DNA from 2 places in the Aurantiacibacter sp. KMU-128 genome. Region 1 is predicted to be linked to the other one. Evidence: predicted binding sites of a transcription regulator. Region 1 holds the regulator's gene; the other holds the start of a gene.
The links. Region 1 encodes LexA, which represses DNA repair genes until DNA is damaged. Its sites were predicted from a motif close to GTTCCNCNCTTGTTCT; they were not measured.

Region 2: uvrA (excinuclease ABC subunit UvrA) is a predicted target of LexA. The motif match lies at 2,546-2,561, and genes of this name have one in related genera.

Annotation. Positions count from the first base shown of each region.
Region 1 covers NZ_JBXORT010000001.1:1,251,382-1,259,049, reverse strand. The annotation lists gene ACS0VV_RS06385 (ComEC/Rec2 family competence protein) at 1-1,154, shown strand, start outside; gene lexA (transcriptional repressor LexA) at 1,179-1,841, opposite strand; gene ACS0VV_RS06375 (molybdopterin molybdotransferase MoeA) at 1,914-3,101, opposite strand; gene moaC (cyclic pyranopterin monophosphate synthase MoaC) at 3,088-3,561, opposite strand; gene ACS0VV_RS06365 (DUF3597 domain-containing protein) at 3,760-4,146, opposite strand; gene trpC (indole-3-glycerol phosphate synthase TrpC) at 4,243-5,031, opposite strand; gene trpD (anthranilate phosphoribosyltransferase) at 5,297-6,292, opposite strand; gene ACS0VV_RS06350 (anthranilate synthase component II) at 6,289-6,894, opposite strand; gene ACS0VV_RS06345 (phosphodiester glycosidase family protein) at 6,891-7,668, opposite strand, start outside.
Region 2 covers NZ_JBXORT010000001.1:787,694-795,361, forward strand. The annotation lists gene ACS0VV_RS04025 (calcium-binding protein) at 1-2,030, opposite strand, end outside; gene ACS0VV_RS04030 (hypothetical protein) at 2,235-2,444, opposite strand; gene uvrA (excinuclease ABC subunit UvrA) at 2,644-5,568, shown strand; gene ACS0VV_RS04040 (ATP-binding protein) at 5,578-7,548, opposite strand.

The sequences.
Region 1 (7,668 bases):
CCGGCGCCGAGGTGCCGACTGTGCGCAGCTGTATCGCCGCACTGCTGGTGCTGTTCGCGCTTGCACTGGGACGCGAGCCCTTGTCGCTGCGGATGATTGCCGTGGCGGCGGCGGCTGTCCTACTCGTCTGGCCGGAGAGCCTTGTGGGACCGAGCTTCCAGATGAGCTTCAGCGCGGTCATCGCGATTGTTGCGTTGCACAGCTCGGCTCCGGTTCGCGCCTTTCTCAAGCCACGCGAGGAGAGTTGGTTCGCGCGAACCGGGCGCAATACGGTGATGTTGCTCATCACCGGGCTGGTGATCGAGATCGCGCTGATGCCCATCGTCTTGTTCCACTTCCACCGTGCGGGCGTTTATGGTGCGCTGGCCAATGTGATCGCCATTCCGCTGGTGACTTTCATCTCCATGCCGCTGATCGCGATTGCCTTGCTGTTCGACATTGTGGGGCTTGGCGCGCCGTTCTGGTGGCTGGCGGGGCAATCGCTCGATCTGCTGGTCGGCATCGCCCATTTCACGGCAGCGCAGCCCGGCGCGGTGAAGCTCATTCCGCAGATGACATTGCCGACCGTCCTGCTGTTCGCGCTGGGAGGCCTGTGGCTGGCGCTTTGGAAGGGGAGGGCGCGGTTGCTTGGTTTCGCCCCCGCAGCCATTGCGAGCCTGTGGCTCTACCTAACCCCTATCCCCGACATACTGATATCGTCGGACGGTCGCCATGTGGGAATCACCGGAGAGGATGACCGTCTGCTGGTGCTGCGCGACACACGAAGCGAGTTTACGCGTGACAACCTGCTCGAACTGGCGGGGGTCGAGGGTGACCCGGTTCCGCTCGAAGATTGGAATGGAGCCGAGTGCAGCCGGGATTTCTGCGCGATCTCGCTCGAACGGGGAGGGCGCGACTGGCACCTGCTTCTGAGCCGCAGCGAAGATATCGTAGAGGAGCGCGCGCTCGCCGCAGCCTGCGAGCGGGCGGATATCGTGGTGGCTGACCGCTGGCTGCCGCGAAGTTGCGAGCCGCGTTTGCTGAAAGCAGACCGGCGGACGCTTGAGACAACTGGCGGAATGGCCATCACACTAGGTGAAGATGGCGAGCCTTCGATGCGCACCGTCGCCCAGAGCGAGGGCGGGCATGGATGGTGGCGCGGGCGGCAGGACTAGGCCCGCCACCCGACGCACAAACGGTCAGTGGTAGCGTCGCAGCAAGCCTGCGAGTTTGCCCTGAACTTCTACCTGGCTATCGGCGTAAATCTGCGGATCATAGGCGGCGTTTGCCGGATCGAGCCGGATCATGCCGCCATCATGGTAGAGATATTTCAGTGTCGCTTCCTCGCCATTCACGAGCGCCACAACAATATCGCCATCGCGGGCAGTGTTCGCCTTCTTCACCAATGCAAAGTCGCCGTCAAAAATGCCCGCTTCAACCATCGAGTCGCCCGACACTTCAAGCGCGTAATGCTCGCCAGCACCAAGCAGTGCAGCGGGTACGGGAAGGGTCTGGCTGCCTTCCAACGCTTCGATCGGAACACCGGCGGCAATCTTGCCGTGGAGGGGAATTTCGATCACATCATTGGCCGCGACCGGCGCCGCTGCTGGCGGCGTGGTGATCTTCGCCACCGCGTCATTGCCCACGTTCTCAGGCATTTTCACGACTTCGAGCGCGCGGGCACGGTTGGCAAGACGCCGGATAAAGCCGCGTTCCTCGAGAGCCGAAATCAAGCGATGCACGCCCGACTTGCTCTTCAGATCGAGCGCATCCTTCATTTCCTCGAAACTCGGAGAAATGCCCGATTCCTCAAGGCGACGGTGAATGAAAAGCAGCAATTCGTGTTGCTTGGCAGTCAGCATGGGTTGGTTCCTTACTGCGATGTTCCAATTTGGGAACGAACACGGAACACCTATGGAACACATCGCCTCAAGTCAAGCGATACCGCCATTTTGGAGCGGATAGACGGTTACGCGTTCACCTGCTGCGACGGGTGCGGCATCGATATCACGCCGGATCAGTGCATTGGCGCAGGCAAGCGTGTGCAGAGCGCTGCTATCGCGCTGCATTAGAGGGGTAACTCCGTCTCGACCGAGAATAGCGCGTAGGAATTCGGTGCGCGTCCCCCCCGGCGGAAGCGATTGTGTCAATCGCGCATCGATACTTTGCGGCAAAGGCGATGCGGAACCTCCGAATTGGCGCAATAACGGGAGCAGGAACAGGAGGGCGGTGACATAGGCGGACACCGGATTGCCCGGCAGGCCGAGGACGATCTGGTAACCCCGTTTGGCAACCAGCAACGGCTTGCCCGGGCGGATCGACACGCGCCAGAACGCGATCTCTGCGCCCCAGGCCTCCAGCGCCGGTTTGACCAGGTCATGGTCGCCTACCGATGCTCCTCCGGTGATGACGATCACCTCGCTATCCGATTGCGCAAAGGCTTCAACCAGCAAGCCCACCGAGTCGCCGATTGGGCCGAGCCGCTTCGGTTCATCCGCGAGTTCCCCGGCCAACTCTGCGATCATCGCGCCATTGGTGGCTGGAATTTGCGTTCCGATGGCTTCCGAGGGTTGCGCGACAAGTTCGTCCCCGCAGTCGATCACAGTCAGGCCCGGCTTCTTGTGCAGGGCGAGCTGCTCGACACCCGCCATGCGGACAAGTGCCAGCTGAGCGGCGGTCAGCCGCATTCCGGCAGGAAGCAGTACGTCGCCAGCTGCGAAGTCGAACCCGGCGCGGCGGATATGCTGCGGGCTGGGGCCATCGGCATTGGTTAGCGCGTGGACGTCGCCATCCCGCGCAGCGTTCTCCTGCAACAGCACCGCATCCGCGCCCTTGGGCAGTGCCGCGCCGGTGGAGATGCGCACAGCCTCTCCACTCGTAAGCTCACCAGCAAAGGGATGCCCCGCCGCGCTTTCGCCGATCACGCGCCATGGCCCTGAATGATCGCCAGCGCCAATCGCGTAGCCGTCCATCGCCGAGAGGTCCGCTGGCGGCTGGGTGCGCCTAGCGACAACAGGCTCACCAAGAACCCGCCCGTTCGCCTCGTCCACCGTTACGACTTCTGTTGCAAGCGGCTGCGCCAGCGCCAGCAGCTTCGCCTGCGCTTCTTCAAGCCCCAGCACGCCAGTCCCCGCTTTTGCCGCCGCTCTTGGCGAGCAGGCGCACGCCGCCGATCACCATGCCTTTGTCGAGCGCCTTTGCCATGTCGTAGATCGTCAGCAGCGCCACCGAGACGGCGGTCATCGCTTCCATCTCGACACCGGTCTTGCCGGTAAGCGAGGCACGCGCTTCGGCGCGGATGCCGTCTGTTTCGAAGGCGAAGTCCACGCTGACGCTGTCGAGCGCGAGCGGGTGGCAGAGCGGGATCAGCTCGCCCGTGCGCTTGGCCGCCATGATCCCCGCGATCCGCGCTGCTGCGAGCACATCGCCCTTGGGGCCGCTGCCATCGCGGACAGCCGCCAATGCCTCGTCCGACATGGAGATCCGGCCCTCCGCCACGGCGACACGCGCCGTTGCCGCTTTACCGCCGACATCGACCATGCGTGCCGCGCCAGCTTCGTCGAGATGGGTCAGGCGGCTCATGCCAGACCCGCCGGTTCGAACGGTTCAAAGGCGAACCTGTTACACCTGTTACACAGTCCTGAAACAGAAAACCGCCCTGCTGCGCCCAAAGGGCGGGCAGGGCGGTTTCGAGAGATTAGCGGCGCGATTGCGATGGTCATGCGCCGATCTGTGCCACAGTCCCAACCAGTAGGACAGGGCTTGTATGCGTGGCGAATATCAGTCGCGCAGTTCGGGCGGGATGCGGCCGCCGGCGTCGGCCAGCTTGGTCATCACCTGCTTGTGCAGCCAGATGTTCTCTTCCGCCTTGCCCGAATAATCGGTGTCGCCCATTTCGGTGGCGAGTTCCTTGCGGTTTTCGTAGCTGGGATCGAGCCCGACCAGCTTCATCAGATCGACAATCGACGTGCGCCAATTGAGCTTGTCCGAACCGTCTTTCGCATCGAGCGCGGCAGCAATGTCCACCTCGGTCTTGGGCGCGGCCTTGGCGGCGCCGAAACCGCTTGCCTTGGGCGCGGCGGCGGGAGCAGCGGGTGCCGCTGCGGCAGCCTGCTCTTCCTCGTCGTCACCGAAAATCGCGTTCTTGATCGAGCTGAAAATTCCCATGGGTAATCCCCTTCCATTGCAACGGTAGTCTGGAGTCGGACTAGCATCGGCGCAGCGCGTTGCCAATGTATGACAGCGGGCAAGAGCTTGTAAAATCTAGTCGCCGAGCAAGGACCGGGTCGCGGCGACCACATCCTCCTGCCGCATCAGGCTTTCGCCGACAAGGAAGCAGCGTACTCCGGCTTCCGCAAGGCGCTGGCAATCAGTATGGCTGTTGATGCCGCTTTCGCCGACCAGCAGGCTGCCCTCGGGTGCGAGCGGAGCAAGCCGCTCCGTGGTCGCCAGATCGGTGGTGAAGGTGCGCAGATCGCGGTTGTTGACGCCGATCAGGCGCGAGGTGAGGTGTTTCGCGGCGCGCTCCATCTCCGCCTCGTCATGCACTTCGATCAGCACATCCATACCGCGTTCGAGCGCGGCTGCCTCGATTTCGCGCATTTGTTCGTCTTCGAGCGCCGCGACGATAATCAGGATCGCATCCGCGCCGATCATCCGGCTTTCGGCGATCTGCCAAGGGTCGACCATGAAGTCCTTGCGCAAGACCGGCAGCATGGTTGCTGCGCGCGCCTGCATCATGAAGCTCTCATGCCCCTGGAAATAGGGCGCGTCGGTGAGCACGGAGAGACACGCAGCACCGCCCGCCTCGTAATCCAACGCGTGCTGGTGGGGTTTGAAGTCTGCGCGAATGAGCCCCTTGGAAGGGCTCGCCTTCTTGACCTCGGCAATCAGGCCAAAGCCCGTTTGCGCCTTGGCAGCGAGAGCTTTTTGGAACCCGCGCGGCGGTGACTGCTTGGCAGCAATCCGGTCGCACTCATCGAGCGGTTTCAACGCCTTGCGGGCCGTGACTTCCTCGCGCTTGGTCGCGCAAATTTCTTTCAGCTTGTCCATCACGATGAGCCTATGCCTTTGGGGTCCTGCCGTGTCGATAGGCTTGCCCTATTTGGTTCACACGAAGCCCACAAAGACACGAAGATGTTCCGCTGCGCCGCAGGCGGAGGTTCTCAAAAGGGTTTCGCGCAGAGGACGCAGAGTTCGCAAAGAACGCGTAGATGACCTCTTCGTACTCCGCGTTCTCTGCGCGATCCCGAATAGCCTGCGGCTTCGCCGCGATTTCAGACCTCTTCGTGTCTTTGTGGGCTTCGTGTGAACCCTACTACCTCGCCGCTGCAATCCAGCATTCGAGCAATTGCTTGGCCAGCCCCTTGTCGATGGCCTCAGCCGCTTCCTCTACGCCATCGGTCCAACTCTCGACCTCGCCCGCCACCATCAGCGCGCCTGCCGCGTTGAACAGCACCGCATCGCGATAGGGCCCCGGTGCGCCGAGCAGCAGGGCTTGCAATGCTTTCGCATTATGCGCCGCATCATCGCCGCGTATGGCCTCTACCGGCGCATGGCGCAGGCCCGCATCACTCGCATCGACGCGGCGCATACGCACTTCGCGGCCCTGCACATCGGCCAGTTCATTGCCTTCGTCGAGGCTGAGTTCGTCGAGCCCCTCGTCACCCGAGACGATAAACGTCCGCTCAGTGCCCAGACGCGCCATGGCCTCGGCATAGATCGGGACATAGGCGGGGCGGGCGATCCCGATCAACTGGCGGCGCACCTTGGCGGGATTGCTCAGCGGCCCCATCAGGTTGAAAATCGTGCGGCGGCCCAGTTTCTGCCGGATAGGCTGGATACGCGCCATCGCCGGGTGGTGGTTCTTGGCAAAGAGGAAGCAGATGCCGATTTCGGCGAGGGTCTTTTCCGCCGTGCGCCCGGCGGCTTCCATGTCCAGCCCCAGCGCCTCCAGCGTATCGGCAGCGCCTGCCTTGCTGGATGCCGCGCGATTGCCGTGCTTGGCGACCGGCACGCCGCAGGCCGCGACAACAAGCGAAACCGCCGTGCTGACATTGAGCGTGTGGTGACCGTCGCCGCCTGTGCCGCATACGTCGATGGCGTTGTCGGGCGCATCAATCGGGAGCAGCCGCGCGCGCAAGGCCCGCGCCGCCCCTGCGATCTCGCCTGCACGCTCGCCACGGTCGGACAGATCGGTGAGATATTGCGCGATCTCCTCTTCCGAAGGCGCGCCGTCGAGCATCAGGCCGAAGACGCGCTCGGCCTCGTCCTCTTCCAGCGGGGTATCGACGGGGGGCAAAATCCGGCTCATGCGGCCACCTTGGCGGGCAGGCCGCAGATAGCAAGGAAATTGGCGAGCAAAGCGTGGCCGTGCTCGGTCGCAATGCTTTCGGGGTGGAACTGCACGCCGTGAATGGGCAGTTCGGCATGGCGGAAACCCATGACAGCCTCTCCCTCAAGCCCCGGCGTCTCCGCCGTTGCATTGACCAGCAGGCAGTCGGGAATGTCCTCGACAATCAGCGAATGATAGCGCGTGGCGGTGTAGGGCGAGGGCAGGCCGGCGAATACACCCGTCCCGTCATGCGTCACCAGACTCGTCTTCCCGTGCATCAACCCGCCGCGCACGACTTTGCCGCCGAAATGCTGCCCGATCGACTGGTGCCCCAGACACACACCGAGCAGCGGAGTGGCGCTATCCGCACAGGCCGCCACCAGATCAAGGCTGATCCCCGCCTCGTTCGGCGTGCACGGGCCGGGCGAGATAAGAATCCCCTTCGCCCCGCGCGCAACCGCTTCGGCAGCGGTCAGCTCGTCATTGCGAACAACTTCTACCCCCGAGCCCAGCTGCATCAGATAATGCACGAGGTTGAAGGTGAAGCTGTCGTAATTGTCGATGACGAGAATATCGCTCATTCGCCGCTCTCTGCCCGATTGCGCACGACAATCAAGGGGCCGATTTCGGGGCCATTGTCTAGGCGTTCATTGGCCGGGTCCCAGATTTGCGAGACACTGCCGTCGAGGAACAGCGCGTTATCCACGCGCAGCACGTCGCGGTAATAGCGGGCCAGCTTGCCGAAGCTCACCGGAGCCTCGCTAATGACGAAATGCGCGCGGCCGCTCGCATCGACGCCCACGGCGTTGCGGGTGCGGTAGGAGGTACCGTCGGGATCAATCTCCGGGTGCAGCTCTCCGTTCACCACCAGCATCGGGCCGGACTGGGTGGCGAAATAGGGGCGGTTCTCGACTTCCCCGGCAAAGCGCTCGGTCGAAAGCACGCGCCATCCGCCGTCTTCCTCGCCAAAGAACACGCCGTTGGGGAGCAGGTGGAAATTGCCGGGGCCTTCGTTCTGGTTGAGCACGGTAAGGCGGCGGCCTTCCTCCACGTAATAGCCGATGGGCTGGCCGTCCTCGTCAAACATTCCGGCGTTCATGGCGAAGACGACCGAGGCAGCGTCTTGCGCCAAGGCATCGTAGGAGAACACGCGCAAGGAGCGGTAAGGCGCATCCTCGCCTTCGGGCGCGAGGTCGGTGCTGACCATGTGCTGCGCAGGGTCGGCGGTGCAATGGGTGAAGGGCGTGTCTTCGAACACCACCGGCTCGCAGATCGACACCATCTCCTCGCTCACCTCGCCCTCGAAATGCAGCTCGCACGCAGCGAGGGGTATGGAGCACAGGATCAGCAGGAGC
Region 2 (7,668 bases), 460 kb from region 1:
CCTTCGATTGTGTCGATACCGCTGAGACCGTTGATGACATCGTTCCCGCGTCCGCCTTGGATGAGATCATTGAATTGGCTGCCACGGATATTGTCATTCCCGTCAAACCCGCGCAGCGTTGCCGCGCCGCCAGCCGTCACGATGGTGTTGTCGAGATCGTTGCCATTGCCGACCGTGGCGTTGAGCGCGATGCGCAACAGCTCGATATTGTCGCCCAGCGTGAAGTCGACAAACGAACGCACGAAGTCTGTGCCCTCATTGGCAGCCTCGATCACCACATCGCCCAGATTGTCGACGAAGTAGTTGTCGTTCCCGGCCCCGCCCATCATCGTGTCGGCACCGGCATTGCCGTCGATAACATCATTACCGCCGCCGCCGAAGATGGTGTCGTTGCCGCTGCCGGCGAAGATCCGGTCATTGCCGACGCTGCCATTGATTGTATCATCCCCGCCATAGGCGAAGATGCGGCTTCCCAGCGTCGGGTTAGCGAAGATCGTTTCGCCATTATCGGTCGTGTGAATGGCAATCGCGGCGCCGATCAGGGCGAACTCCTCGATATTGGCGTAGCGGGTGCCGAAGGGATTGAGATTGATCGCGGTGTTGAGCCGGTCGGTGCCTTGGCCGGGCAGTTCGGTCACAATGTCAGCGATGCTGTCGATGAAGTAGGTGTCATTGCCCAGCCCGCCAATCATCTCGTCAGTGCCAGTGCCGCCGTCGAGCGTGTCATTGCCATTATTGCCGATGAGGACGTCACTTCCGTCCAGCCCGTAAAGGATATCATCCAAGCCAGAGCCGTTGAGAGTGTTGTCGGTCGTCAGCCGGTCAGTGATCTGGCCATCGCCGGGATTGGCGGTGATCGGGGTGTCGAACGGGCGCGGATCGAGGATTTCGGTGTAGATCTCGCCGTTTTCCCAGCTCACCAGAATACGCCCGTCGGTGGTGAGGCTGGCCGAGAAATCGCCGACATCGCCACCCACCCCGTCGGCATCATTGCTGATGACAATGGTGACGCCCTGTTGGCTGCCGTTAAACCCGCGCACCCCGAGCAGGCGGCCAACCGTATCATCACGGAACACCGTGTAATACCCGCCATCCTCCAGCGCGACCAGATCGATAGTGCTGAAATTGAGCGTGGTGTTGTTGGTGATAACGAACTCGGGCACCGAAGAGGTGCCGTTCTCGTTGAAAATACGACCGCGAATGTCACCGCTTTCCACCCAGGCGACCAGCAGGCGGTTATCCGCCAGTTGCACGATCCGCGGGCCGCTGTCGTCGTCGCCGTCATCGGGCAAAGAGACGTTGTTCACCAGTGTGCCATTGCTGCCATCGGCGTTGCTCAAACGCAATTCGACGGTGCGCCGGTTGAACCCGCCGAACGTATCGTTCTCGGTATAGACCGTGGCAAAGCCGCCATTGGCGAGCGCGATGGTATCCGGCTCGGCAATGTTCTCGCTATCGGCAAAGCCCGAGAAGCCGTCTTCCCGCATCACCACTTCGCTGTCCACCTGCGTGCCGAAGGAGGTGAACTTGCGCCCCACGAGATCCTGGTTGGTGCCGTCATCACGGATGAAGGTGACGAAGAAGCTGCCATCCGATTGCACCGCGACGCTGGGGTTGGAGTAGGTCAACCCGTTGCCTGCGGAGTCGTTCACGGCGAAGTTCTGCAGCGTCGACGTGCCTGTCGCGTCGTAGATGCCGAAGATCAGATCGGTGTCGTCTGCATTCGGGAAGGTGTAGACCATCACGAAACCGCCATCGGGTGTCGCCGCGACCGAGTTGAGCACTTCCTGCCGCGAGAAGCCGAAGCCGTTGTTGAGGAACAGTGATCCGGTGACCGGCTGCCCAAGCGCGTTGAAAATCACCCCGACAATGTCAGTGCCGGTGCCATTGGCGACCGTATCGTTATCATCTTCCCACACGACCAGAAAATTGCCGTTGGCCAGCGCGACCACGCGCGGATTGGCCTGCGCATTGGTGGTGACGAGATTGGTGATGAATTCCTGCAACCAGGTTGTTGGCGTAATCGACATGATATTTCCCCCACATGGCGGCCGCACTAGAGCAAGCCGGTAAACCGCGTGCGCGGAGTGGCCGGAAGGCAAATCGCGCGGGCGGACAATGGCGCAAACCTATCATCGACCGGGCATAGGCAAAAGCCACAATCGCCAGGCCGGTGCGGGCGTCCATATCCGGGACGCGGGCGAGGGGCTTGGCGAAATGCGACAGGGGGGGCTTTACCTGATCGCCTGTGCTTTCGTCATGATGAAACGCCCCAAGCACAGCACATCCAGCCTGTGGATTGTATCCAGCAGCGTGCGCGCCATCGCCTTTTCCTGCGCCAGCGCGCGTTCCAGATCGACGCCCACCGACGCCAGTTCCTTGAACACGTCGTCCATGGCCGTGTCTTTGACGGCAGTGCTCTCGTGCGGTGCTGCTGTGGCCATGGGTCCGGTCTTCCGTGTTGCGATACGAAGGAAACATAGCGCGTTGCCGATTACCATTCAATGTATGCGCGCGCCGCGCACTTTCCCCGCTCTGCCCCATCCGAACATTTGCAGAACATCGCGTCTTTCGCTAAGCCATCTCGAACACCCCCATCAGCCCCTCTGGACTCTGCTCCAGCCAAGCCCCAAGTGACCCGCCATGGCTCTTACCCACATCACCGTCAAAGGTGCCCGCGAGCATAATCTCAAGGGTGTCGATATCGAATTGCCGCGCGATGCGCTGATCGTCATCACCGGGCTTTCGGGCTCGGGCAAGTCGAGCCTTGCTTTCGATACGATCTATGCCGAGGGGCAGCGGCGGTATGTCGAGAGCCTTTCCGCCTATGCGCGGCAATTCCTCGAAATGATGCAGAAGCCCGATGTCGAGCATATTGACGGGCTTTCGCCCGCGATCTCCATCGAGCAGAAGACGACGATCCGCAACCCGCGCTCGACCGTGGCGACGGTGACCGAGATTTACGACTATATGCGCTTGCTCTGGGCGCGGGTAGGGTTGCCCTACAGCCCTGCCACCGGCTTGCCGATTGAAGCACAAACCGTCTCCAATATGGTCGACCGGGTGATGGCGCTGCCCGAAGGCACGCGGCTCTACCTGCTCGCGCCCGTGGTGCGTGGTCGCAAGGGGGAATATCGCAAGGAGCTGGCCGAGTGGCAGAAGGCGGGCTTCACCCGCGTGCGCATCGACGGTGAGATGTATGCGATCGAAGAGGCGCCCGCGCTCGACAAGAAGTTCAAGCACGACATCGAAGTGGTGGTTGACCGGCTGGCGGTGAAAGAAGGGCTGGAGACGCGGCTGGCGGACTCGTTCGAAACCGCGCTGAAGCTGGCCGAGGGGCTGGCCTATGTGGATCTGGCCGACGGTGTAGTGCCGGGCCGCGAGGATGAGGACGCATCTGGCGGCGCTATGAAAGGCGCAGGCCTGCCGCCCAACCGTATAGTCTTTTCCGAGAAGTTCGCCTGCCCTGTTTCCGGCTTCACCATTGAAGAGATCGAACCGCGATTGTTCTCCTTCAACTCCCCGCAAGGCGCGTGCCCGACCTGCGACGGGATTGGCGAAAAGCAGCTGTTCGACGAGCAGCTGGTGGTGCCCAACGAAGAACTGAGCCTAAAGAAGGGCGCGGTGGTGCCGTGGGCCAAATCCAACCCGCCGTCGCCCTACTATATGCAGGTGCTGGGCAGTCTGGCGGCGGAGTTCGGGTTCAGCCTCGAAACGCCGTGGAGCCAGCTCTCCGAAGAGCACCGCGACATTATCCTCTACGGCACGAAGGGCAAGCGCGTCCCGCTCACCTTCAAGGACGGGCGCAAGGAATACACCGTCCACAAGCCTTTCGAGGGCGTGATCGGCAATTTGAACCGCCGCATGGCGCAGACCGAGAGCGCGTGGATGCAGGAGGAGCTTTCGAAGTTCCAGACCGCGCAGCCGTGCGAGACGTGCCACGGTGCGCGCCTCAATCCCAAAGCGCTCGCGGTGAAGATCGCGGGCAGCGACATCGCCGCGCCCGTGCGCCTCAGCGTGTCCGATGCACTCGCCTTCTTCGAGGCGCTGCCCGAAAAGCTCAACGACACGCAGAACCAGATCGCCAAGGCCATCCTCAAGGAGATTGTCGAGCGGCTAGGCTTCCTCAACAATGTCGGGCTCGATTACCTCAATCTCGACCGCACCAGCGGCACGCTCAGCGGCGGGGAGAGCCAGCGCATCCGCCTCGCCTCGCAGATCGGCAGCGGCCTGTCGGGCGTGCTCTACGTGCTCGACGAGCCCTCCATCGGCCTCCACCAGCGCGACAATGACCGGCTCTTGGAAACGCTCAAACGCCTGCGCGATCTCGGCAATACGGTGATCGTGGTCGAGCATGACGAGGACGCGATCCGGCAGGCCGACCATGTCGTCGATCTCGGCCCCGGTGCGGGGGTGCGCGGCGGCGAAGTGGTGGCGCAGGGCACGCTCAAGCAGATCATGAAGAGCAAACGCTCGCTCACCGCCGATTACCTGACCGGACGGCGCGAGATCGCGGTTCCGAAGACGCGGCGCAAGGGCAATGGCCACAAGCTGACCGTCCACGGCGCGCGGGCGAACAACTTGAACAACGTCACCGCCAGCCTGCCATTGGGCACCTTCACCTGCATCACCGGCGTTTCCGGCAGCGGCAAATCCTCCTTCACCATCGACACGCTCTACGCCGCCGCCGCGCGCACGCTGAACGGGGCGCGGGTGATCGCGGGGGCGCACGACAAGGTCACCGGCCTCGAATATTGCGACAAGGTGATCGAGATCGACCAGTCGCCCATCGGCCGCACCCCGCGCTCCAACCCCGCGACCTACACCGGCGCCTTCACCCAGATCCGCGACTGGTTTGCGGGCCTCCCCGAAAGCCTGGCGCGCGGATACAAGCCCGGCCGCTTCAGCTTCAACGTGAAGGGCGGCCGGTGCGAGGCGTGCTCGGGCGACGGCCTCATCAAGATCGAAATGCACTTCCTGCCCGATGTCTATGTAACGTGCGAGGAATGCGGCGGCAAACGCTACAACCGTGAAACGCTGGAAGTGAAGTTCAAAGGCCACTCCATCGCCGACGTGCTCGACATGACGATCGAGGACGCGGAGGACTTCTTCAAGGCCGTCCCCCCCATCCGCGACAAAATGCATATGCTGAACGAGGTGGGGCTGGGCTATGTGAAAGTCGGCCAGCAGGCGACGACGCTGTCAGGCGGAGAGGCACAGCGGGTGAAACTGGCAAAGGAGCTGTCCAAACGCTCGACCGGCCAGACGCTGTATATCCTCGACGAGCCGACCACCGGCCTGCATTTCGAGGATGTGCGGAAGCTGCTGGAAGTGCTGCACCGGCTGGTGGACCAGGGGAACTCGGTCGTGGTGATCGAGCATAATCTGGATGTGATTAAGACTGCGGATTACTTGCTCGATCTGGGGCCGGATGGCGGCGTGCGTGGGGGTGAGGTTGTGGCGTCTGGCACTCCGGAGGAGGTTGCTGCGACGGCGGGGAGTTATACGGGGCAGTATTTGCAGCCGATGTTGGGGAAGGGGAAACCTTCGCCGGAGACGGCGGAGTGACGGAGAGAATTAGTTCCCTAAGTCTTTGAGCAGTACATCGAAGAATGGAGCATTTCGCTTCCGCGCATCTTCCAGTAACTTGTTGTACCCAAATATCTCCGTGTAGATTTTATATCCCTTGTGATAGTGAAAGAGTGACTTCTCGTCCCACGAGGTTTGAAAATCGTGATACTTGGCTACCTCTCGCAGAGAAGGTTCCAGATCAGCGATAATATACGCCGTAATTTGTGTTGTTGAGGGTATCTCGATTGTTGCGCCCTCCTTACTGACAAAGGAGCCCCTAGACCTAATTTGCTCGATCGTTTCGCGGATCTGTTTGATTGGATCGCGACCCTCTACGCTCGATTTATAGTCATCTCGTCCAGGGCGCTTAAACTCAACGGCCATGACAGCTGAGGTTCCATCACCTCCAGCGACATAAACCTCATCATAGAAACCGATGTCGATAACACGGTCTCCGGCTTTCCTTCTGCCGCCGTGAAGGGTTCTGTCGCTGGACGCGTATGAAACAAATGAGAGTCTCTCATCGAGTAGCCAAAGATTGTGTCTATAATACTTGGTCTCAGTCGTATCAGAGTATCGAGGAAATATTAGGTCGTGCACTGCATCCTCCGGATGCATCTTTGAAGCGTCATCAAATTTCCGGAGCGCATCCGCAACCTCAAGGACCGCGCGGCGATGGACCACATACTCGCTCAACGCATCGCGATATGTATCAGTCACTTGCGCAAGGATTTCATCCTTGCGCGCCTTAAACTTCTCTTCGTCAGCAAACGTGTCTTTGAGATACCTTGACCACCGACGCTCTGCTCGCAGTCGCTGCAGTGAGAGATCGGCTACGAAGTTTTCCGTTTTCCAGTTTGCGGGCTTGCGCTCGATATACTGTTGAACAGTTTTGCCGTCCAATCCAAAGCGTAACAACGGGTGCGTTTGTAACAGTCCAACCACGCTTTCTTCTTGATCGTCTCGAATCTTGCGGCGCTGATCAGTCTCGGTAATCCCGATTAACTCGCAGCACTTGTCGACGATTTCTACGATTTGAGATTCTGGGACCTCCAGAAATGTTCGATCAGGGTTTGCATTCTCATCTAGGAATGGGCCGCTCACTGCGGCAATAACGACATATCGAGTGCCGTCGTCTTTCTCGAAGTACGACCGGCCCAATTTGTTCTGAATCGCTCGACCGCGCCCCAAGACTCGATTGTCTGCAAAGAAAAGTAGTGTGTGTTCCGAGTAAGGCTTCCCGTACTCAGATCGGGAAACATCAAGTGAGAATTGATAGTCGACACCGTCAAATTCTAGAGTAAAGTCGTGTTGCTCTTCATGACTGAACTTCGTGACGAAGTGATCTCGCAAATTAGTTTTCTTGCCATTGTAGATAACTTCAGTGTCAGGAAGAGTGCCCGCTGCCAGATAAGTAAGGAAGTTTTGTGTGACGCGGTCTAAGAACTGTTCCTCATTAAGTTCCCGCCATCGAGGGAGATACTCATCGCGGACCTTGGAATAGCGCACTTGGCATCCATGTTCGAAAGGTAACGAATCCGCAGCGTCGAGAGGAATTATCTCCTCATCACTATAAATGTCGAAAAGAAAGGATTCCGTGTCTTCGGAGCCATCAGTTCGGTAAGTATAAGTGATTTCTTCAAAAACTTTAAACCCAATAAATCGCCCAAACCCCTGACCATTCTTCCGCAATTTTCGTCCGGTAAATGGCGTAACAAACGCGCGCATATTGTCTTCATCAAGACCATCACCATTGTCGCTAACAGTCACGGAGAAAGTGTTATCCGTTGCGCCGTCTGTAACCGAAACGACGATCCTTCCTAACGTTCGCGATTCAGTCTGACCGAAGCGCTCGACAACCGAATGGATTGAGTTCGACATGGCTTCGAATATGGGCAGAAGAAAGCCGCCTGTGTGTTTGGCGAGATTTGTTCGTGCGAGTACTGCTCGCATGTCAGGTTTTTGTAATTCAGGCATACTTCCTCCGACGCAATGGCTTGCACTTGAGGACTTTGAAAGCAAGTGAAGACGAAAAAATCGGTCACAATTTTGGAGTTCCGGGGACATAGAGTCCCGTGATTAGATGCATGCTTGGTG